One region of the Mesorhizobium sp. USDA 4132 genome, then DNA from elsewhere that is predicted to be linked to it. Evidence: riboswitches for the same ligand, from Rfam matches in the RefSeq annotation. Region 1 holds a riboswitch; the other holds the start of a gene.

Region 1 (12,164 bases):
AGATCGCTGGCCACAATCTTCATCAGGAAATCCGCATCGCCCGTCTGGGAGTAGCATTCCAGGATCTCTGGCGCCGTTTCGATGAAGCGGTGCAGTTGAGCATTCCCTTCCTCTGTGTGGGACCGAAGGCTAACCAGCGTGTGCGCAACAACGGAAAAGCCGAGTTTTTCCGGGTTCAAAATCGCTACAACGTTCTGGATCAGACCCTCGCTTCTCAGCCGGTCAAGCCGCCGCGAGCATTGAGCTGCTGACAGATTGACGACTTGCGACAGTTCAGTCTGTGTCAGCTCAGCATTGCTTTGAATAGCCGCGAGAAGACGGATATCGAATTGATCTAGGGTATGTAACTTTGAGGTCATGTCAAAATATCTGCATAATTTGCGGAAAGTCGGTGATTTTCATGTAAGATAATATCTCTATATGCTGAAAATTGCAAACATACCTCACTAAAGCGCCTGTAGGCTTGCGCCACGTTCTTAGGAGGTAGACAACATGTTTGAGAAACTCACTGCGCAACCAGCCGACAGCCTACTTGCGCTCATCAAAGCGTTTCAGGCCGATCCCAGAGGCTACAAAGTCGACCTCGGCGTCGGCGTCTACAGAGACGAACAAGGGCGAACACCGGTCATGCGGGCCGTCAAGCTCGCTGAAAGGCAGCTGCTCGAGACCCAGGACAGCAAGCGCTATCTCGGGCCGGAAGGGGACCTGAATTTCGTCAATCTCCTGAAACCGATTATTGTCGGCGCAAATCATTATGCCGGCAAGGTTGTAGGCATTCAGACGCCAGGTGGAAGCGGCGCTCTGCGACTGGGCGCTGAACTTATCGCCTCAGCCACACCCGGTGCGAAGGTCTGGCTTGGCACACCCAGCTGGCCCAATCATGCTCCGATTTTCGAGTCGGCGCGCTTGACCGTCAAAGACTATCGTTTCGTCGACCTTGCCAAGCAGCAAATCGACTTCGATCGTGTTCTGGAGGCTCTCGACGCGGCCGAGACTGGTGATGTGATCCTTCTACACGGCTGCTGCCACAACCCAACTGGCATTGATTTTGATATCGGCCAGTGGGAGCAGATCGCTGCAAAGCTCGTCGAGCGCAAGCTCCTTCCCTTTATCGATCTTGCCTACCAAGGTCTGGGCAACGGCCTCGAAGCGGACGCGGAGCCAACCCGCCTTATCCTCGAGGCAGTAGACGAAGCGCTTGTTGCCTACTCGTGTGACAAGAATTTTGGTCTTTATCGCGAGCGTGTTGGTGCCCTTTACCTTGTGAGCCGCAATGCGGAGCAGCTCAAAATCGCCGATGGCAACATGGCGTCGTTGGCACGTGTCAACTGGTCGATGCCCCCGGACCACGGCGCTGCCATCGTACGCGTGATTCTGGAGAGCTTGGAGCTTACCCAAATCTGGAAGCAGGAGCTGGTTGAAATGTGTGCTCGGGTCAATGGTAACCGCGCCGCCCTTGCAGCTGCCCATCCGGAACTGAGCTTTATCGCAAACCAGCGAGGGCTCTTCTCGAACCTGGCGATGTCGAAAGACACGGCAGTCGCATTGCGCCACAAACACGGGATCTACGTGGCCGATTCCGGTCGCATGAATTTGGCGGGGATGCAGCCTTCTGATGCGGGCGTGATCGTCAAGGCTCTGTCGGCGGAAGGCACGCTGAGCGCCCGCTCGGCGGCCTGAGCATCCCCAAAAACCAGGTTTGGACATCATCATGAAAAACAAAGAGACCACAGGGCAGGCCATCGCTCGTTCACTCGTCGAAAACGGTGTGGACACTGTCTTCGGCATCCCCGGCGCCCATATGTACGACTTCAACGATGCTCTCTATGAAAAGCGCGACGAGATCCGTTTTATCCATACCCGCCACGAGCAGGGTGCGGGCTACATGGCATACGGTTACGCGAAGTCCACTGGACGCATTGGCGCCTATACGGTTGTGCCTGGTCCAGGTATGCTCAATTCCGGCGCCGCCCTCTGCACTGCCTATGGAGCGAATTCCCCTGTCTTGTGTTTGACGGGCAATATCATGTCGCACTTGATCGGTCAGGGTCGGGGCCAGCTCCACGAGCTGCCCGACCAACTGGCGACCATGCGTGGGATCACGAAGGTCGCAGAGCGGATTGATCATCAGTCCCAGACCGGAACGGTCGTGGCCGAGGTGATCGGAAAAATGCTTTCCGGACGTCAGGGACCCGGAGCGGTCGAGGCGCCTTGGGATGTCTTTGGAATGACAGGCCCGGAGCTCGACCTTCCTGAAACCAGACGCGCCGCGGACCCCCAAGTCAATCCTGACAGTATTCAGGCTGCGGCTGCTATCCTGGCAAACGCCAAGAACCCTCTGATTATGGTGGGCGGCGGCGCTGTTGATGCGGGTGCGGAAGTTGCTGAATTGGCCAAAGCGCTTAAAGCGCCGGTTACGTCCCATCGTTCGGGAAAGGGCGTCGTAAGCGACGAGCATCCCAACTATCTGAATTTTGTCGCCGCGTTCGATTACTGGAAAGATACCGATGTGCTCATCGGTATCGGGAGCCGTCTTGAACTCGAATTCATGCGGTGGAAGTGGCTTCCCAAGAGACTCAAGGTTATCCGGATCGATATCGATCCAACGGAAATGGTCCGGTTGAAGCCGGACGTTGGAATTGTCGCGGACGCAAAGGCGGGCACCGCAGCTTTGACCAAAGCCGTGGGAACATCGGACAGAGCGGCGCGAACTGATGAGTTCGCGGCCCTGAATCGCAACGCGAAAGAACGGTTCTCAGCCGTTCAGCCTCAGGTCGATTATTTGAATGCGATCCGGGAGGCACTGCCGCGCGATGGTTTCTTCGTCGAAGAAGTCAGTCAAATGGGCTTCACCGCCCGGTTTGCCTTCCCCGTCTACGGGCCCCGACAGTATGTGACTTGCGGCTATCAAGACAACCTCGGGTTCGGCTTCAATACCGCCCTCGGTGTCAAGGTCGGCAATCCGGATAAGGCAGTCGTTTCAGTGTCGGGCGATGGTGGTTTCATGTTCGGTGTGCAGGAGCTGGCCACAGCCGTGCAGCATAACATTGCGGTCGTCGCAATCGTGTTCAACAACAATGCCTACGGAAACGTATTACGCGATCAGAAGCAAGCCTATTCCGGCCGGTACATTGGCTCAGACCTTACCAATCCTGATTTCGTAAAACTCGGCGAGAGTTTCGGCGTGAAAACATATCGCGTGTCGTCCCCAGGTGAACTGAAATCGGCTGTCAGCGAGGCTCTGGAGCTGAACGCTCCCGTTCTCATCGAAGTGCCAATCGAGAAGGGATCCGAAGCAAGCCCCTGGCCCTTCATCCATCCCGCACCGCCTACTGCATAAGAAGTCATTCAACTGGATTTCAAAATGACAGACATCTATTCCGGGCCCGTCTTTGAGATGGCGAGGATCCAGTTCAATCGTATTGCTGACCGTCTGGATCTCCCAGACGGTCAGCGCAATCGCCTTCTCTATCCGAAAAGGGCGATAACGATCTCTTGTCCTATCCATCTCGACAGCGGCGAAGTCGCGGTCTTTCAGGGCTATCGCGTCCAACATCACTTGACCCTCGGCCCCACAAAAGGTGGGAGGCGATTTGCAACGAACGTTGATATCGGTGAAGTCGCGGCCTTGGCCGTTTGGATGAGTTGGAAATGCGCGCTTGTCGGACTTCCTCGACAGCTTTCAATTCGTGAGCTGGAAGCTCTGTCGCGCAGGTAGATGCAAGAGATGATTCCTTTTGTAGGCCCGCACATCGATGTGATGGCCCCCGACATGGGAACAAATGAGCAGGTGATGGCGTGGTTCATGGACACGTACTCCATGCACCAAGCAGAACTGTAAGTGAGATCGTCACGGGCAAACCGGTGAGTGCCGGAGGTATCCGGGGGCGGCGATCACAATTGGAGTGCAGCGCATTACCGACGCCAAGCAATCTCGGGGACTCTTTCCTTGACGAGTGACTGAGAAAATAGGGCGATCTTATCCCTCATAAAGCGAGTTCGTAATGATCAGGCGCAACATCGTAATAGTGGGGGCCGGCTTCGGCGGCCTTCAGGTCGCCAAGCAGCTCCGTGGCCTGGAAGTCGACGTGACGATAGTCGATCGGCGAAATCATCATCTTTTTCAGCCGCTTTTATACCAAGTTGCCACGTCGGTCCTAGCAACTTCAGAGATCGCATGGCCAATTCGGCAGATGTTCCGAGGAAGTCCCAATGTACGCACGTTGCTTGGCGAGGTTGTTGGGATCGATCGCAATCAGCAGGTCGTATCATTAGCAGACGGGACTGTTCTTGCCTTCGACACCCTCGTTTTGGCGACTGGTGCGCGGCACATGTACTTCGGTCACGATGAATGGGAAATGCCCGCTCCAGGGCTAAAGACACTTGAAGATGCAACGACTATTCGGCGTCGAATGCTCATGGCTTTCGAAAAAGCAGAGGTCGAACGTGACGAAGAGCGCCGCAATGCACTGCTCACATTCTGCATTGTCGGGGCTGGCCCAACAGGGGTTGAGCTAGCCGGTATGATCGCGGAGCTTGCCCAGCGAACGCTAGTCGATGAATTCCGGGCTATCGATAGTCGAGCAGCTAGAGTCTTGCTTATTGAGGCGGGGTCAAGACTTCTTCCCACGTTTTCGGAGGATCTGTCTTTCTACGCTGAGAAATCCCTGAGCAAGCTGGGCGTCGAAATCCACAAAGGCCACCCAGTCACGGCTTGCACCTCAACCGGCATAAATGTCGGTTCAAGCTTTATCGCTTGCGAAACAATCATTTGGGCAGCGGGTGTGAAAGCATCTGATGCAGCGCAGTGGTTAGGGGTTCCAAACGATCGCGCCGGGCGTGTGATCGTGAAATCTGATCTAACAATTGACGGCGCAACGAACATCTACGTGATCGGCGATACTGCAGCCGTTGTATGGAAAGACGGTGCAAATGTTCCGGCAATCGCGCCGGCTGCGAAGCAGCAGGGATATTACGTAGCTCGGCGCATTCGAGCGGAGTTGTTAGGCAAAGCTTCACGTGATGAGTTCAGGTATCGCCATCTTGGAAATCTGGCCACGATTGGACGCAACTCAGCGGTAATCGAATTTGGTAATCTTAAAATTCGAGGGTGGCTTGCCTGGTGGATCTGGGGCGTCGCCCATATCTATTTCTTGATCGGTACGCGGAGTCGCCTAGCAGTTGCGATGAGTTGGCTCTGGATATCCTTCTCGCGCCAGCACAGTGCTCGCTTAATTACACAACGAGACATCGTTTCTCTCGCTCAGAAGCCAACAAGCAGCGTCAGATCGGTGCCATAGTGGGCGTCGCGTGTATGCATTTGGCCCCAGCCAAAATGTAGTGTTCTGAGTTCCATAATCTATCTTATGCGATTTTTGACTGTAGCGGGGTACATTCTATTTTCAAGTGCGACATGCCAATAACATCAATGGCTTCGCCTTGGAGAAATTTGCATGTCGCCCTGCTATTCGCAACTCACCCTGTCCGACCGCCGCCATCTGTATCAATTAAAGGAACGCAAGCTGCCGGTTGGTGAGATCGCCCGCCAACTCGGCCGTCATCGTTCGACCATATACCGCGAGCTCAGGCGCAACGCGTTTCACGACCGCGAGTTTCCAGAATACACTGGTTACTTCGGCACCATTGCCGACGACATGAGCAAGGAGCGCCGCCGACGGCTGCGCAAGCTCAGACGACATCCACAGCTGCGAGACCTGATTATCGATCGATTGAAGGCCAAATGGTCACCGGAACAGATTGCCGGCCGGCTGTTGATTGACGGGATCAGCCCAGTCAGCATCTGCCCGGAAACGATCTATCGCTTCATCTACTGCAAGGAGGATTATCCGCTTGGCCTTTACGAGCACCTGCCTGAGCGACGTCGCCGACGCTTGCCGCGTGGATCCCGCAAGCCGCGTGGTGGGCTCATCCCGTTTGAGTGCCGGATCTCGCAACGGCCTGATTTTGTTGATGATCGGTCCGAGTTCGGCCATTGGGAAGGCGATCTGCTGATCTTCAAACGCGAGCTTGGCGAGGCCAACATCACTTCGCTCGTCGAGCGCAAGAGCCGCTACACCGTGTTGATCAAGAACCGCAGCCGCCACTCGCGGCCGATCATGGACAAGATCATCAATGCGTTCTCGCCGCTGCCGTCTTTTGCCCGTCGCAGCTTTACCTTCGACCGCGGTACCGAGTTTGCCGGCTTCCGGGCTTTGGAAGACGGGATCGGCGCCAAGAGCTGGTTCTGCGACCCGAACTCACCCTGGCAGAAAGGTGCTGTCGAGAACGCCAACAAGCGGATCCGCCGCTTCCTGCCTGGTAACACCGACCTATCCAACATCACACAGCAACAGCTCGTCGACCTCGGCCATCACCTGAATGCGCAGCCACGCAAATGCCTCGGATACAAAACACCGGCCGAAGTGTTCATCGCCCATTTGCGTGAAACAGGCTGATCCCCTACCCTCCAATCGCGTATGTTGCACTTGGCGTAGATTCTCCATGTCGAGTGTCGCATTTCTAAATGGCTGACACCGCGCTCAGAGTGACATTTTAACTTTGCACAACGGCGGACATTTCAACTTCGCCGCCACATTGACAGTTGGCAATGAGGCAATTACGATTGACACCTTTAACACGCCGCTGTCCTCCCCGCCGTCGCGCGGCCAGGACGTTGATGTTTCGATAAACCCCAAAAGCGTGTTTGTGATGCGAGCTGAATGATGGGTTCTGTTGCAGCGTCTGGTTGCCGACAGTATCGCAAAGAACCCTTTGACTGTTTTCGGAGAGTTTTGATGTTCAAGGGGCCAGTTTGGCGTGAAAACACGAAAGTGCGCATGGTCGTTGGGGGCTGCTTCTTCGCGGGCGAATACGCGCGCCGCGTGGTACGAGACTCATTTCGGCATGGGACGACATCGTCGAATCCATCTGGACGCATCAGGCCGGCACCACCGCCCTTGAGAATCGGTTCGAGTTTGATGGTGTGATCCGCAGGTGGCAGGATCGCTTACCGATAGAGCACAATGAGAAAGCCACAAGCTACCTCATCGCCGATGTTCGAAATATGGTGATGGACATCACCCGCGTAACGCGCCGTCTCGCCTGCAGCGAGGCGAACATGGCTCTCACCGCTTCTGACCTCGAAGCCATCGGTAATGGCGGTGAAATGCTCGGACGTTCCTGGGGCATGCGGCGCGCTATCCAGCTTTCCACCGGGCTCGATATCAACACTGTACCATTCGGACTGACCGGCGAGGCGCGGCGCACTCAAGATCTTCAACCGGCAAAGGTTATCTGCACTCCGTATTTCAGGTGTATGCCCAGCGGACATCACTTCGATCTCCCCGGAGTTTGTCGCCGCACTACTACCGCCAATTAGGTCGGAGAAATCAATCTCGAGCGACTGTGTGAGGCTCCACACCACGGCAAATGTAGGATTGGCCTCTCCGCGCTCGATCTGGCTGAGCATGGATTTCGACACGCCTGAACGAGTGGCAAGTTGCTCCAGGGTCAGCTTACGGCGCTTGCGTTCCTTTTGAACGAGAGGCCCGATTTTCGGAGTGCGGTGAGCCATTCTCTTTTGGACCATGTTAAAAATACCTTCTCTATTCCTCTATATAGGATTGTTCCACTTTATCTACTTTTTTCAGTTGCGCGCACTCAAGCGTAGGCATAGTAACGCAAAAATGCGGGAAAGAGGTAGTCAAAAGAACCTCGCCGAAGGAGCATTTGCCCCGGAAACTCTCAGGCAAGCGGACCGCAATACGAATTCTGAAACTCTGAAAAGAGAAGCAATCGCTCCTACCGACGTTGTAAGCAGTCAGGATCAATTCCGGTCGACCGGTGGAGCGCTCAGGTTAATGACAGAGGGGCAAGGGATCATCGCGAAAGCGGTTATTGTACTATGCCTTTACGGAAAGATCGTATTGCCGTGGTCGGCGGTGGAATCACTGGTGTCACCGGTGCTTATAAACATACCAAAATCAGGCCTTCAGGTGACGCTTTTCGACAAGCATCCTTATGCGGCTAACCAAACTGGTTCCGCATTCCGATCAAATAGCCTGAGAATTTCGCTCGGGACGCATTTTCGGTGATGCGATAGCTTGCAAATTCCAGGATGCCGGAATAAACCTGTATATTGGAAGGAATATTCCCATGGCTAAGAAATTCGACGTTCATCTGCACAACGTTTTGGCTCAGATCGAGGCCGATGGCGTCTATAAACGCGAACGTGTCATCACCAGTCAGCAAGACGGGAGAATATCGATTGGCGGCACGCACCAGAAACGCGAAGTTATCAATCTTTGCGCCAACAATTATCTTGGGCTGGCGAACAATCCGGAGATTATTGACGCCGCCAAAAAGGCGCTTGATGAGTTCGGATTCGGCATGGCCTCGGTCCGTTTCATATGCGGCACGCAAACACTCCATAGGGAGCTTGAGCAGACAATTGCCCGGTATCTTGGAAAGGACGACGCAATTCTGTTTGCAGCCTGCTTCGACGCCAATGGAGGTGTGTTCGAACCATTGCTGGAAGCCGAAGATGCCATCATCTCCGACAGCCTCAATCATGCTTCGATTATCGACGGAGTGCGCCTTTGCAAGGCTAGGCGCTACCGGTTCGCAAATGGAAACATGAATGAACTGGAAGATCGGCTTAAGGAGGCCAACCGGGAAGGTGCTCGTTTCAAGCTGATCGCGACTGACGGCGTGTTTTCGATGGATGGATATGTGGCCGACTTGGTCGCCATCTGCGATCTCGCCGAGCGCTATAATGCGCTGGTGATGGCCGATGACTGCCATGCCACAGGGCATCTCGGCGATGCCGGCCGAGGTACGCCAGCCCTGACAGGCGTCAACCAACGGGTCGATATCGTGACCGGGACACTCGGGAAAAGTCTTGGTGGTGCCATGGGCGGGTTTGTCGCGGCGTCCCAGCCGATCGTCGATCTCCTGCGCCAGAGGTCACGACCTTACCTCTTCTCCAATAGCCTCGCTCCAGCCGTTGCAGCCGGATCGTTGAAGGCGATCGAGATCGCTGAGAAAGCGGACGACCGCCGGCAGATACTCGCCTCCCATGCCGGGCGCTTCCGGGCAGGCATGCAAAAGGCGGGGTTCGACCTGCTGCCCGGGCAGACCCCGATCATTCCGGTCATGCTGCATGAGGCGCGCCTGGCTCAGGATATGGCCCAGGCGCTCGATGAACGTGGGGTCTATGTGGCCGGGTTCTTCTATCCGGTGGTACCCCAGGGCAAGGCGCGAATCAGAACCCAGATGTCTGCGGCGCTGACCGAACAAGACGTCGAGTTCGCGATCGATGCTTTCATCGACGCGGGCAAGTCGTTGGGCGTCATTTGATGTTGAACAGAGGTGTTTTCATGAGAGCTCTTGTTAAAGCGGAAGCGCAACCCGGCCTCTGGCTTGATGATCGCCCGATCCCTTCGATTGGTCCAGATGACGTCCTGATTAAGATCAACAAGACGGGGATTTGCGGCACAGATATCCATATCTATGCGTGGGATGAGTGGGCGCAGCGAACCGTACCCGTGCCAATGGTGGTGGGGCATGAATATTCTGGCGTGATCGTGGAAGTCGGTGCCAATGTACGCAACCTCGTCATCGGGCAGAGAGTTTCGGGCGAAGGCCACGTTATCGGTCTCAACAGTCGGGCCGCGCGCGGGGGACGGTTCCATCTCGATCCTGAGACAAAGGGAATAGGCGTCAATATACCGGGTGCTTTTGCCGAATATCTCCGACTGCCGGCTTTCAACGTCGTGCCGCTTCCTGACGCAATCGATGACGATGTTGGCGCGATCCTCGACCCGCTCGGCAACGCTGTCCACACGGCACTCTCCTTCGACCTTGTCGGCGAAGATGTCCTGATTACGGGTGCGGGACCGATCGGCATCATGAGCGCCGCCGTTGCTCGTCACGTCGGAGCGCGTCACGTGGTGATCACTGACATCAATCCAAACCGCCTGGCGCTTGCCGCAGAGGTCGCGGATGTCATCCCCGTCGATGTTAGCAGAGAAGACCTCTCTTCCGTCAAAGCTCGACTCGGGATGAAGGAAGGCTTTGACATCGGCCTGGAGATGAGTGGGGCGCCGGCTGCCTTCGATCAGATGGTCAATCATCTCGTCATGGGTGGAAAGATTGCCATGCTAGGCATTCCCGCGCGACCAGCTCCCGTAGACTGGACCAAGGTCGTGTTCAAGATGCTTACGGTAAAGGGCATCTATGGCCGAGAGATGTTTGAGACCTGGCACAAGATGTTGGCCATGCTGCAGAGCGGTCTTGATGTCCGTAAGGTCATTACTCATCGGCTACCGGTTAGTGAATATGATCTGGGATTCAAAACGATGCAGAGCGGCAATTCCGGCAAGATCGTTCTGGACTGGAATAGCTGATGGAGCGCGTCTCACCAGACGTCAGGGCGAGGAAAGACCATGCTTGACCTGATCGGCGCAGTCGCACTTCTTCTCTGGGGTCTTCGGCTGGTGAAGACCGGCGTGATCCGATCCTTCGGCGTACGACTGCGCCGGTGGATTGGCTCCGGTACGCGCAACCGGCTGTTGGCGTTTGGCGTCGGCCTTCTCGCAACCCTCGTTCTGCAGAGCAGCACGGCAACGGCGCTGATGACTGCCTCGTTTGCCGGAAGCGGATTCATGAGTTCGATGATGGCGCAGGCGATCATGCTTGGCGCCAATGTCGGCACGAGCCTGGTCACGCGCATCCTCGCGTTCGATTTGCACTTCCTTGCGCCGCTGATGATTGCGGCCGGCGTGTTTGCTTTTGGCTTCAGCCATTCCAAGCCAGCCAAGGGCCTCTCGCGCGCCGTCCTTGGGCTTGGACTGATGCTGTTGTCATTGCGGCTTCTCGGGCAGGCGACGGAGCCCATGCAGCATTCCCGCGTGCTTGTCGCCTTGATGACATCCCTCGACGCGGTGCCGGCGCTTGCCGTGATCGTTGCGGCCGTGCTTGCGATCGCGGCCTCCTCCAGCCTCGCCATCGTTCTGCTGGCAATGTCGCTGGCTGCAAGCGGAACTGTGACACCTGCACTCGGTATCGCTCTGGTGCTCGGCGCCAATCTTGGCGGTGCTATCCCACCAGTCCTGGGAACTCTGAACTACGGTGCGCTGGCCCGTCGCGTGACCATCGGCAATATGCTTATGCGGCTGATTGGATGTATGATCGTTCTGCCGTTTATCGAAACGGCTGCGGCACTTCTTTTGGACATAAGCCATAGACCGGCCGCACTCGTCGTCGATGCGCATATCGCCTTCAACATTCTGCTTGCCGTGATCATGCTCCCGGTGCTGCGGCCACTGTCCGCCCTGATGCGTCGCTTCCTCCCGGAGGCCACGGAAATCGAGGGCGGCCCCCGTCATCTTGATCCCGACAGCCTCGATACGCCAGCCCTTGCACTTGCGGGGGCGGCCCGCGAGACCCTTCGCATCGGCGATTGCATCACGAAGATGCTGCAGACAAACCTTGAGGCGCTCAGAAAGAACGACACGGCCCGTTCTTCCGGCATTGCCGCGATGGACGATGAGGTCGATCGGTTGAACAGCGCGGTCAAACTTTACCTCGCCAAGCTTAACAGTTCTGCGCTTGACGAGAAGAACGAACAGCGCTCCAACGAGATCAGCGGCTATGCGACAAACCTCGAGCACATCGGCGATATCATCGACCGGAACCTGCGCGACCTGGTGGACAAGAAAATCCGCAACCAGTTGAGCTTCTCCGCAGAGGGCGCTTCCGAGATCGAAGAGCTCTACCGCGTCACGCTCGAAAACCTGCGGCTGGCCCAGAGCATCCTTGTTACCGGCGACGCGCAGCTGGCGCGCCAACTGGTGGAATCCAAGGTCGATATCCGCCATCTGGAGGAGCGGTCGGCGGCCAATCACATGGCGCGGCTTCGTGACGGCAAGATCGAGAGCATACAGACCAGCTCGCTTCATCTCGACATCCTGCGGGATCTCAAACGCATTAATGCTCACATTGCAGCGATCGCCTATCCAATCCTGAAAGGTAGCGGTACTCTGCGTGAGACGCGTCTGATGGAAAGTCCAGGGTTGGACTACCGGCGACTTTAGCTGCGGTCCGCACGCCACAACCATGCGGTAGATGTTGGTTATGGGATGGCCCTTGGCCGGCCTCGCCGA
Region 2 (12,164 bases), on a different contig from region 1:
GATAACTTGCGCCATCCCGCATAACTCGCACGCGTGCCATGTAGCTGACGCTGCCATCTTTTCGCGCGCGGGGGGTGGTAGCGCCCATGACCGCATCCTCGTTTGGTAGATGGCGATTCCAGTTGGTACAATGTATCAAGCCCATGTCCGAGACGGGTGGATTTGGGAGAAGATGAGCTTGAACAAGACGGAGAACAGAGTGTTCCAAGAGCCTGTAAAACAAGAAAAATATAGATATATAAAGGCTCCCGTCTTTGCCGTTGCTCCGATGATCGATTGGACGGATAGGCATTGCCGTTTCCTGCATCGGCAATTGTCGAAGGATGCGCTGCTCTATACCGAGATGGTGGTGGCCGACGCGATCATTCATGGGCCGCGCGACAGGCTCTTGTCTTTTTCGCCGGCCGAACATCCGGTTGCGCTGCAGCTCGGCGGCTCGGACCGGGTAAAGCTTGCCGAGGCGGTGCGGATCGCTGCCGATTACGGCTATGACGAGATCAATCTGAATGTCGGCTGCCCGTCGGACCGGGTGCAGTCGGGCACGTTTGGCGCCTGCCTGATGCGGGATCCGGCGCATGTGGCCGACCTCGTTTCGGCGATGAAGCGGGTGTCGAGCGTGCCGGTCACCGTCAAATGCCGGATCGGCGTCGACAACCAGGAGCCGACGGACGTGCTGCCGGATTTTCTCGCCCAGGTAATCGGGGCGGGGGCGGATGCCGTCTGGATCCATGCCCGCAAGGCCTGGCTTCAGGGGCTTTCGCCGAAGGAAAACCGCGAAGTTCCGCCGCTCGACTACGAGCTGGTCTATGCCATGAAGCGGGAAAACCCGGACGTGTTCATCGGCATCAACGGCGGCATCGCCGACCTCGAACAGGCGGCAAAGCATCTCACCCATATGGACGGGGTGATGCTCGGCCGCGCCGCCTATCACAATACCGGAATGCTCGCCGGCGTGGATGCGTTTCTGGCAGGTGGCGGTGCCGGAGGGGCGCAAACCCCGGATGTCGACTGGCCGGCGCTCCGCGATACGATGATGGCCTATGCGGCGGAGCTGATCGAGCGGGGCGGGCGGCTGCATCATGTCACAAGGCACATGGTCGGGCTGTTCCAGGGTTTTGCCGGCGCGCGGCGGTTTCGCCAGATACTTTCCACCGACGCCACCCGGCCGGGTGCCGGACCGGAGGTCATTACGGCTGCGTTTGCGGCGGTGGATATCGACGGCGGCCCTCGGGTTCAACCCGAGGAGAAGAGGCTGGCGGGGTGAGGGTGGAGATTTTCGAGTTCCCACCGGACACACTCCTCCCTTGGCGAGCTTGAGTTTCTTTTCGTCATTCCCGGGTGAGCAAAGCGAGACCCGAGGATCGGACGGGGCGCTGAAAGCTGCCTCGTAAGATAAGTAATAAGTGACACCTCTCAGCGCCCCGTTCGGCGGTTAATATCCGCGACTTCGGTCCCTCTGCGATGACGGGGGGTGTGGGAACGGTTGCGTGCCCCTCCGAAGAGGGCGTCATGCACGCTCGCAGACCAGGATGCCGCAGGCCATGACTGCCGCCCGGCATCGTCTTCCACCTGCGCCGCACAATCCGGGTTTTTGAAAAACCCTCGGACGCCGCGCGGCGCGGCCCCGATCACCCTGTGTGCCTCACAGGCACGCCCGACGCACCATGACGGAAAACGAAACGAGAAGTCGGTCCGACAGCTTCTCATCCGTCCCGCGTCGCCGGAGGGAGACCATTTTCCGCGAACCCGAACGCCAAGGTTTTGCGTCTTGCCCTTGACGTCCGCGCCGGTCCCGCCTCGCCGGCACGCCTGCCGGTGTATCCGCGACGGAACGGGGCGATTGTAGGCACAGGCTGGGAGGGCGGGGATGAGAGGGAGGTTAAGTGCTTGATGGGGCTGAGGGGGAGGTGTCGATCATGCCCGGATGGGTCGGCGCCTGGAGGGTGGATCCTCGGGTCGAGCCCGAGGATGACGCCGCTGGGTGGTGTGATCCGCCCCTTCCTCCGTCATCCTCGGGTTTAACCCGAGGATCCAGCTGCTGTGCACTGCATGGCGAGAAATGCTTTCGCGAGCGGCCAGACGGATATTCGCGTTGCCGGATACCCGTAAAGGCATAAGCGTCAAGGGGAATGGCCGGTGGATAGGGATTTTTTTACGATCACCTATCCTCGGGACTTATGTCGTTTCCCTAAAACAGCACAAGGGTTCGAGCAAATATTTCATAGTTCTACTCCTTCCAAAAGTATATAGATAACTATGGATTTATTTAAAGCTGTTGATCGTTCAAATCATGTCGTGTCAATTTTGAGCAAAGTCATTTAAAATCCCAGTATGTTGGAGTGAAATCAATGACCGAGACCACTTTTGTAGACGGATTTTATTCGGCTTATTTTACGGGTATTGCCGGCAATTCGATGGGAATGTTTGTTTTTCGAGATGGCGTTCTGGCAGGGGCGGACATCGGAGGAGGGCGCTATGATGGCGTTTATGCATTATCGCCTGATGGTAAGAAGATTATCTCAAATATAAACTTTATCTTACCAGTTGGGAGCTTTCCGATCACTGGAGTAGCCTCCGAGACGCAACCTATGTCCGTTTCGATGACGCTTGAACTACCCATCGAATTTAACCGACATGATGTTCACAGATTAGAGACGCCTCTTGGTCCAATCAACGCAAAATTTGAGAAGATCAGAGGCGCCTGATGCAAGAGCCCATATTTCTTGGAATGCGGTGGATAGACATCATCAATATTATAGCCATCGTTGTTGGACCAATACTGGCGGTAGTCGTAGACCGCCTAAGACAAAGATGGTCTGACGATAATACCCGCAGGTTAGCAGTTTTTCGATCGCTTATGAGGACTCGACGTCTACTGCTCGACCCCGAACATGTTGGTGCACTCAATCTGGTGGATTTAGAATTCTATGGTCATCAGAGAGTTATGGATGCTTTTTCGGCCTACATGTCTCATCTATCCGCGCCAATGCCAGGGCCGGACGGTCACGTGAGGTTTTTTGAGCAGCGGGAAGATCTCCTAGTTCGGCTTCTGTATCAGATGGGCAAAGATTTAGGATTTCAGTACGACAAACATGATCTCGCTAAACTTGCGTATGGTCCGGCAGGCTGGATACAGGAGCAAGATATTCAGCGCCAGAATATGGGATATTTAAACGAGCTTTTAGCCGGTAAACGAGCGCTTCCGATTACACCGATGCAGCCACCAGCGGCGAATGCGTTTCCCCCTGCACCAGTGCCCATTTCGCCAAATGGTGGCGAGCGGCCATAGGGACAATTCTGCGGTCAACGCAATTCTCTCGGAGACCAAGTATGCTTCGGATTTGAGAAGTATTTCTTACAAACTCAGTCCCGCTTGATGCTCATCAGCACGGCCCACATGTCCGCGCCCGTCTCGAACGCCGCAGCGTTGGCCGCAAAGCCCTGCGCCGAGGTGAAGGCGTCGAGCATTTCGCTGGCCATGTCGACATTCGAGCTTTCGGGGAAGGTGGAGGGGGTGACGGTGGTGGTGACGCCGCCGGAATTGGGGAGGGAGGAGACCTGGGTATCGAGGCGATTGTAGCCGGGCGTGCTGGCATTGGCGATGTTGTTCGCCGCGGTCGCGAGGCGTCTGGCCTGGGCCTGCATGCCCGAAACCGCAATGTTCATCACCGCCGACAGACCCATTGCGCACATCCCCAAAAGCCGATGACGGATGTTTTAGGGCAAGAGCTTCAAGGAAGACTGAACGGGCAGGGTAAGGGAAGCGTATGACGGCGCGGCACAGATGTGCCGGAACGGGGCGCGGCTGGTTTTTTTGGGGTGTGGCCAGGCGTTATAAGCCGCCGGCGGCATTGACCGGATCGAAAGGAAAAGCGGGTAGGATCGCCGCTTTCCAACCGGCGGAGAATGCGGGTGATGGCGTCGCGGCGTCGATTTGGCCGACGAGGGATCGCTGCGGCCGGCAGCGAGCCGTCCGGGCCGGCGGCGCCGGTTTCCGCCCGCGTTTCGGAGCGCATCGCACAGGCTGGCGATGAGGGGCGATCTTTCCGGATTTCGTGGAAACAGATCCGCCACGGGCTGTGGATCGCCGCGCTTGTGTTTCTCGTCGTCGGCAAGGTGTTTTTTGCCTTCCGCGACGACCAGGTGCGCAAGCAAGCGTCGGAGGCGGATCGCCTTGCCTGCGCCAGCCAGAGGATGTCGTTTGCCCGCAGCGCCTATGTGAATTGTCTGATGCGGGTGGAAGCCGGCGGCAAGCCGTGAGGGGCAGGCATCGACCTACATTACCAATTTTCCAGGATTTCCGGCGGCTTGGGCCTTGATATCGAATTGTACGTCGCTCCGGTCGTCTGCCGATTTGCGGCCGGCGGAGGGCATCGGGACGCGAGCGGGTGCGGCAGCTTCAACCCTCCCCCTTGTGGGGAGGGTGGCCGGCAGGCGGGAGGGGTTTTCCCTGCAAAAAGCCCTCCCTGCACGGGAAACCGCGCTACTCGGCCGCCTCCGCGTAGGCCTCCAGCGGGGGGCAGGTGCAGACGAGGTTGCGGTCGCCATAGACATTGTCGACGCGGTTGACCGGGGACCAGTATTTGTCGACACGGAAGGCGCCGGGCGGGTAGCAGGCCTGTTCGCGGCTGTAGGGGCGGTCCCATTCGCCGACCAGGTCTTCGACCGTGTGCGGGGCGTTCTTCAGCGGGTTGTTCTGCCGGTCCATGCGGCCGTCCTCGATGGCGCGGGCTTCCTCGCGGATTGCCAGCATCGCTTCGCAGAACCGGTCGATCTCGGCCTTGGTTTCCGACTCGGTCGGCTCGATCATCAGCGTGCCGGCGACCGGCCAGCTCATGGTAGGGGCATGGAAACCGCAGTCGATCAGGCGTTTTGCGACATCGTCGACGCTGACACCGGCCGAGACATTGAGCGGGCGCGTGTCGATGATGCATTCATGCGCGACGCGGCCGGCCTCCGACTTGTAGAGCACGTCGTAGGACCCTTTGAGGCGGGCGGCGATATAGTTGGCGTTGAGGATCGCCACCTTGGTCGCCTGGGTCAGGCCCTCGCCGCCCATCATCAGGCAATAGGACCAGGAGATCGGCAGGATCGACGGCGAGCCGAAGGGGGCGGCCGAGACGGCACCTTCCCGGCCATCCGTTGCCGGGTGTCCGGGGAGGTGTGCCGCCAGATGCGACTTTACGCCGATCGGACCCATGCCGGGACCGCCGCCGCCATGCGGGATGCAGAACGTCTTGTGCAGGTTGAGGTGGCTGACGTCGGAGCCGATGTCACCGGGGCGGGACAGGCCGACCATGGCGTTCATGTTGGCGCCGTCGAGATAGACCTGGCCGCCATGGGCGTGGGTGATCTCGCAGATCTCGCGCACCGTTTCCTCGAAGACGCCGTGGGTCGAGGGGTAGGTGATCATGCAGGCAGACAGGTTCGCCGAATACTGCTCGGCCTTGGCGCGAAAGTCGTCGAGGTCGATATCGCCGTTGTCGCGGACCTTGACGACGACCACCTTCATGCCGACCATCTGGGCGGAGGCCGGGTTGGTGCCGTGCGCGGATGTGGGAATGAGGCAGACGTCGCGGTGGGTGTCGCCATTGGCGATGTGGTAGTTGCGGATGGTCAGAAGGCCCGCATATTCGCCTTGGGCGCCGGAATTCGGCTGCAGGGAGAAGGCGTCGTAACCGGTGATCTGGCAGAGCTTCTGCGACAGGTCGTCTATCATTTCCCTGTAGCCGAGCGCCTGGTCCGCGGGCACGAAGGGGTGGATGTCGGCAAATTCCGGCCAGGTGATAGGCAGCATTTCGGCCGTGGCGTTGAGTTTCATGGTGCAGGAGCCGAGCGGGATCATCGCCCGGTCGAGCGCCAGATCCCGGTCCGAGAGCCGGCGGATATAGCGGGTCATCTCGCTCTCGGCGCGGTTCATGTGGAAGATCGGGTGGGTCATGTAGTCGGATTTGCGCAAAAGCGCGGTCGGCAGGCGCCAGGTGGGCTCGAAATCCGAAACCTTGAAATTGCCGCCGAAGGCCCGCCAGACGGCTTCGAGCGTTGCGGGACGAGTGCGCTCGTCGAGCGACATGCCGATGCGGGTTTCGCCGACCTTGCGCAGGTTGACGCCTTCCGCGACCGCGGCGCGCATGATCAGGCCCTGCATGTGGCCGACTTCGACGGTGATCGTGTCGAAGAAGGTGTCGGGTTCGATCCTATACCCGAGCTTTTCCAGGCCCTTGGCCATCAGCACGGCCTTGCGGTGGACCTGCTGGGCGATCGCTTTGAGCCCGTCCGGGCCGTGGAAGACCCCGTACATGGAGGCCATGACGGCGAGCAGGACCTGGGCGGTGCAGATGTTCGAGGTCGCCTTTTCGCGGCGGATATGCTGCTCGCGGGTCTGCAGCGACAGGCGATAGGCGCGGTTGCCGCGGCTATCGACCGAGACGCCGACCAGCCGGCCGGGCATGGCGCGCTTGTGGGCATCCTTGACCGCCATATAGGCCGCGTGCGGGCCGCCGTAACCGACCGGCACGCCGAAACGCTGGGAGGAGCCGATGGCGATGTCGGCGCCCATTTCGCCGGGGGATTTGAGAAGCGTCAGCGCTAAGGGATCGGCGGCGACGGCGGCGACGGCGCCGGTCTGGTGCAGGCGGGAGATCAGGCCGGTGAAATCACGGACATGGCCGTTGGTGCCCGGATACTGGAAGATTGCGCCGAACACGTCGACCGGGTCGAGATCGGTCATCGGGTCGCCGATGATAACGCTCCAGCCGAGCGGGGCGGCGCGGGTTTCGATCAGCGCGATCGTCTGCGGATGGCAGGCGGCATCGACGAAGAAGGCCGTCGCCTTGGATTTGGCCTGGCGCTGGCAGAGCGCCATGGCTTCGGCGGCGGCGGTCGCCTCGTCGAGCAGCGAGGCATTGGCGACGTCAAGGCCGGTCAGGTCGCAGATCATCGTCTGGAAATTGAGGAGCGCTTCGAGGCGGCCTTGCGAAATTTCCGGCTGGTAGGGCGTGTAGGCGGTGTACCAGGCGGGGTTTTCAAGGATGTTGCGTTGGATGACCGGCGGAGTGATCGTGCCGTAATAACCCTGGCCGATCAAGGAGACGAGCGCCTTGTTGCGGTTCGCCGTATCGCGCAGCTTGTCGAGCGCCTCGCGTTCGGTCAGCGCCGGACCCCAGGCGAGCGGGGTCGTCTGGCGGATCGAGGATGGCACGGTGGCGTCGATCAGGGCGTCAAGGCTTTTGTAGCCGACGATTTTCAACATCTCGGCCATCTCGGCGGGCGAGGGACCGATATGGCGGCGGTTGGCGAAGTCGTAGGGCTGGTAGTCGGTGAAATGGAAATCGGTGCTGTCGGTGGTCATGCGATCAGTTCCTGGTAGGCGGCCTCGTCGAGCAGCGCGTCGGCGTCGGAGGCGGTCTTGAGCTTCAGCTTGAAGAACCAGCCTGCTCCTTGAGGATCGGAATTGACGATCGAGGGATCGTCGACGATCGCGTGGTTGACCTCGGTGACTTCGCCATCCAGCGGACAATAGACGTCGGAGGCGGCCTTGACGCTCTCGACGGTCGCGGCATTGCCGTCCTTGGTGAGTATGGCGCCGACTTCCGGCAGTTCCACGAAAACGAGGTCGCCAAGCTGTTCGGCAGCGTGAGAGGTGATGCCGACGGTTGCGACACCGTCTTCGAGCTTCAGCCATTCGTGTTCGGCGGTGAATTTCAACATGGTTCTCTCCGGAGGATTATCGTTTATAGGTGGGGGTGACGAAGGGAAGGGCGGCGACCGTGACGGGCAGATATTTGCCGCGCACCTCCGCAAAAATCTGGCAGCCGGGTTCGGCAAAGCGGGTCGGCACGTAGCCCATGGCGACGGGGCCTTCGACCGAGGGGCCGAATGTGCCGGAGGTGACTTCGCCGAGTTCGGTCTGGCCCTCGGCGTCGGCGTAAAGTTTTGCATGGGCGCGGATGGGCGCCTTGCCCTCCGGCTTCAGGCCGACGCGGCGGCGGGAGGTGCCGTTCGCCAGTTCGTCGAGGATGCGGTCGGCGCCCGGAAAACCGCCGGCGCGGACGCCTCCGGTCCGGCGGGGCTTCTGGATCGCCCATTCGAGCGCAGCCTCAATCGGGGTGGTGGTCGTGTCGATGTCGTTGCCATAGAGGCAGAGGCCGGCTTCAAGCCGCAGCGAATCGCGGGCGCCGAGGCCGATCGGCTGGCAGTGCAGGTCTTCGAGCAGCGCCTTGGCGATCTGCTCGGCCTGGTCTGCCGGAACCGAAATCTCGAACCCGTCCTCGCCGGAATAACCTGAGCGGGAGACGATACAGTCGACATCGTGCAGAGACGCGTCGCGGACGTCCATGAACTTCATGGAGGTGACATCCGGCCAGAGAGCAGCCAGAACCGCTTCGGCGCGTGGTCCCTGGAGGGCAAGGAGCCCGCGGTCTTCGAGGAGTTCGACGTCGCAACTGGAAAGATGCGCCCGCAGATGGGCGAGATCAGCCTCCTTGCAGGAGGCGTTGACGACGACAAACAGGTGATCGCCGCGATTGGTGATCATCAGGTCGTCAAGGATGCAGCCGTTGTCGTCGGTGAAGAAGCCGTAGCGCTGGCGACCGGGTTTCAGGCCGAGAATATCGACCGGCACCAGGCTTTCGAGCGCAAGTGCCGCATCCTCATAAGCGCCGGATTTCGCACGGATGACGACCTGACCCATGTGGGAAACGTCGAAAAGGCCGGCGGCGGTGCGCGTTTGCAGATGTTCCTTCAACACGCCGGCCGGATATTGCACTGGCATGTCGTAGCCGGCAAAGGGCACCATCCTGGCGCCGAGCGACAGATGGAGGGCGTGAAGCGGGGTTGTCTTGAGAACGGTCTGATCGTCCAAGGACGCCTCCAGGGTTGGCGCATTTCAAGCGCCGGCTCAGATTCAGGCGCAATGACGCACCGGTTTATGAGCCCCCTCTGTCCTTGTCGCCTGAGATTGTTATCCCTTCGGCGGGCCCTCTTCGGGCCTCTCTCCAGAGTTCCTGTCGGTCGACTGCTGGTCCTTTTGCCTGAGAGTTTCCGGGGCGGTTGCTCCTTCGGCACCGCATTGAAGCGGCTTCTCCCAGCGAGTCTGGGTGGTATTATCGGCCTCGATCGCCATTTGGCAAGCCCTGCATGTCGCACCGAACACTATTTTTGTCGCAACGCAGCAAACGCGATTTGATCTAATGCAATGCGGGGTGAAATGGGTTCTGTATCACGCGACAAAAGGGCTTTTGCGCTTTATCGTGATTTGGATTATTCCCGCATCACTCGAACAGGCGAAACGATGACGGCAAGACTGGACATGGCGGCGACCTCAACGCGCATTTTCTGCGCGATGCTGCTGCTTTTGCTGGGGTTTGCCCATCAGCCCGTGCAGGCTTCCGCGCCGCTCGATTCCTACAGCGAAGCCTATCGGCTGCCGGACGGCACATTTGCCGATATCTGTTCCGATGGCGACCACGGCCATCGGATGCCAGCGGCAAAACCGCTCTGCGAAGTCTGCCTGCTCTCCGCCTCGGTCATCCTGCCGCCGCCGGAGGATGAAGCCTTACTTACGGCAGCGCGCGCGTCGCTTGCCAATCCCCTGCGCCAGTTTTCCGAACTGCTCGGTACGACCGCCGTGGCCCGGCCCAAATCCCGTGCTCCGCCGATCTCGATCTGATCCTTTAACGCTCTCAGATCAATCGCGGCCGACCGGCACAGATGCCGTCACCGTATGGGGATATTCCATGAAGACTTTCACCAAACTCGTTTTCGTCAGCATTTTCGCGGCGACCGGCATTATTATTGCGGGAGCTACGGCCGCTCAGGACGCGCCCACCAAGGTCGGCGACCTGGAAGTTACGGGCGCCTTCACCAAGGCGATGCTGCCCGGCCAGCCGGTCGGCGGCGGTTATTTCACCATCAAGAATAACGGCAAATCCGACGACATGCTGACGTCGGTCTCGTCGCCGGTCGCGGGCACCGTGGAGATGCACGAGATGGCGATGCAGGGCGAGGTAATGAAAATGCGCAAGCTCGATACCGGCATAGCCATCCCCGCGGGCAAGACCGTCGAGCTGACGCCCGGCGGACTGCACCTGATGTTCATCAAGGTCAAGGAACCCTTCAAGCAGGGCGGCAAGGTGCCGGTAACACTGACCTTCGAGAAGACCGGCAAGGTGGATATCACGCTGCCGGTCGAGGCGGCGGGACCGGCCGGCCACGAGCACAAGTGAATTCGATGGAGCCCGCTCTTGGGAGCGGGCTCTTCGTTCCTAGCGAAGCAGTTTGAGGCTACCGGTCAACGACTTTATCCATTTCGAAGGTCCGGCGAGGCCAAGGCCGTCGATCTCTTCCTCCGCAAGATCGCGATCGGGGAAGGCCGCCTCGTAGTCGCGGTAGTCGTGCAGCGATCTGGCGAAAGCCGGAAAGGGGACGATCGCGTGGTCCTGCAGCGGCAACAGCGCCTTCAGCATCAAAGAGCGGATCGTCTCTGCCTGCGCCTGCAGGATCGGCACCGGCAGGGCGGAACTGATATCGATCGTCCGGTTTTCGCGATCGGTCAGCCGGCGGGCGGCAAGTGCCGGCATGCGCGCACCGAGGCCGACCGAGATGGCGCCGACCGTGTTGGCGACGAGGCCGAGCGGCAGGGCGGGGTTGACGATGATTGCGAGGCGGATGTCGTCGGTCATGGGCGGGCAGGGTATCCATCAGTGGAAGAGGACCGGCAGCCTACTCCGGATCGGCCGGTCGATCCTGCCTTTCTCTTCCCGTTTTCGGCGTTTATAGGTAGGATCTACCTGAATGACTGGAGATATGGGTAGATTTTATGGCGAACGACATTGAGCCGGCGGACATACGAATTCTGGAAGCGTTGCAGGAAGACGGCCGGCTGACCAATCAGGCGCTGGCCGACAAGGTCGGGCTTTCGACCTCGCCGAGTTGGCGACGCGTGCGGCATCTCGAAGAGACGGGCGTCATCCACGGCTATAAGGCAGTGCTGAACCGAAAGGCGATTGGCCTCGGCGTGCTCGCCTTCATCCGCGTCAAGATCGACAGCCACAGCGAGGAAGAGGCGGAAGCTTTCGCAGCCGAGGTGATCGGCCTCGACGAGGTGGTCGCCTGCTACAGCATCGCGGGAGACGCGGATTTCCTGTTGCAGGTCGTCTCACCCGATCTCGACGCCTATGCGGATTTCGCCATGTCGACGCTGCGGCGATTGCCGCGCATCAAGGAAATGCAGACGACCTTCGTCCTCAAGGAGATCAAGGCTTTCGATGGCCTTCCATTGCGTTTCGCGGACAAGCGGACCCAGGAAACCAACGGATTTGCCGGCCGGGTAGCGCATTCAGAGTGACTGGCGCCGCGCGGACGACAACCGGAAGGGCTTTAGAAATTGCTTCGATACAACCTGATCGAGTTGCATCAATGAATCTTAACAGAAGTCCGCGATGAATAACGCCCAAGACCTCTCATAAAAGGTTTCGGCAATGGAACTGCGACGTTCTCGGGTGATTGCGGCGGCCGTTTTCCTCGGCCTGCTCGGGGCAATCATTCCGATTGCCGCGATGGTCTATATTTCATGGCTCATCACGGTCGAGAAACAGCAGGACAATCTCGAGCGGATCGCGCAGCAGACGATCACGCGTGCGAGCAGGACGTTCGAGGATGCGCGGGCAGCGCTCGATTCGCTCGCCTATCCGCGCCTGGTACCCTGTTCGGACCAGCATATCGCCCGCATGCGGGTGATCGCCTTCAACACGCCCTCGGTCAAGGAAGTCGGTTATTTCGAAAACGGCCTGCTGAAATGCACCTCCTGGGGGATCGAGGAGCGCAAGGTCGACCGGCCGTGGATCGACTACATGACGCCTGACGGCGTGGAAGTCGCCACCCGCGTGCAGCCGGCGGTCAGCATGGGCAATCCGATGATGGCGCTGCACTACGGCCCCTATAACGTGCTGGTCGATCCTGCCCGTTTCGTCGACATCCTGGCAGATGCCGACATCTCGCTGGCGCTCGCCAACCGGCAGGGCATGCTGATCAACGAACTCAATTCCCCGGAAACGGCCCTCGTCAATGCGCTGATCGACGAGCCGAAGAACGGCATGACGTCCTCGGTGCTTTACGCGATCGCGCGCGACAAGGGATTGATCGCGATCGCCATGGAGCCACGC

What was found. Region 1 has a riboswitch for glycine ahead of ACZ9IU_RS27395 (glycine C-acetyltransferase). Riboswitches for the same ligand answer to the same signal wherever they lie in the genome.
Positions count from the first base shown of each region.
Region 2: it holds a riboswitch for glycine, as region 1 does, so the genes downstream of both, gcvT (glycine cleavage system aminomethyltransferase GcvT) here and ACZ9IU_RS27395 (glycine C-acetyltransferase) in region 1, are expected to answer to the same signal.

Region 1 is NZ_JBWCCP010000002.1:991,986-1,004,149, reverse strand. It holds gene ACZ9IU_RS27430 (Lrp/AsnC family transcriptional regulator) at 1-359, opposite strand, end outside; gene ACZ9IU_RS27425 (amino acid aminotransferase) at 493-1,680, shown strand; gene ACZ9IU_RS27420 (thiamine pyrophosphate-dependent enzyme) at 1,712-3,340, shown strand; partial or broken gene ACZ9IU_RS27415 (Glu/Leu/Phe/Val family dehydrogenase) at 3,365-3,894, shown strand; gene ACZ9IU_RS27410 (NAD(P)/FAD-dependent oxidoreductase) at 4,005-5,300, shown strand; gene ACZ9IU_RS27405 (IS30 family transposase) at 5,454-6,455, shown strand; gene ACZ9IU_RS27400 (helix-turn-helix domain-containing protein) at 7,007-7,588, opposite strand; glycine riboswitch at 7,679-7,769, shown strand; gene ACZ9IU_RS27395 (glycine C-acetyltransferase) at 8,155-9,357, shown strand; gene tdh (L-threonine 3-dehydrogenase) at 9,378-10,406, shown strand; gene ACZ9IU_RS27385 (Na/Pi cotransporter family protein) at 10,446-12,095, shown strand; partial or broken gene ACZ9IU_RS27380 (aminotransferase class I/II-fold pyridoxal phosphate-dependent enzyme) at 12,106-12,164, opposite strand, start outside.
Region 2 is NZ_JBWCCP010000001.1:2,279,532-2,291,695, reverse strand. It holds gene dusA (tRNA dihydrouridine(20/20a) synthase DusA) at 200-1,264, shown strand; gene ACZ9IU_RS11840 (hypothetical protein) at 2,349-2,705, shown strand; gene ACZ9IU_RS11835 (DUF6680 family protein) at 2,705-3,289, shown strand; gene ACZ9IU_RS11830 (flagellar basal body protein) at 3,364-3,684, opposite strand; gene ACZ9IU_RS11825 (hypothetical protein) at 3,916-4,260, shown strand; gene gcvP (aminomethyl-transferring glycine dehydrogenase) at 4,484-7,351, opposite strand; gene gcvH (glycine cleavage system protein GcvH) at 7,348-7,710, opposite strand; gene gcvT (glycine cleavage system aminomethyltransferase GcvT) at 7,727-8,863, opposite strand; glycine riboswitch at 8,931-9,010, opposite strand; glycine riboswitch at 9,011-9,098, opposite strand; gene ACZ9IU_RS11805 (hypothetical protein) at 9,293-9,670, shown strand; gene ACZ9IU_RS11800 (copper chaperone PCu(A)C) at 9,738-10,226, shown strand; gene ACZ9IU_RS11795 (DUF2000 domain-containing protein) at 10,266-10,682, opposite strand; gene ACZ9IU_RS11790 (Lrp/AsnC family transcriptional regulator) at 10,820-11,347, shown strand; gene ACZ9IU_RS11785 (EAL domain-containing protein) at 11,481-12,164, shown strand, end outside.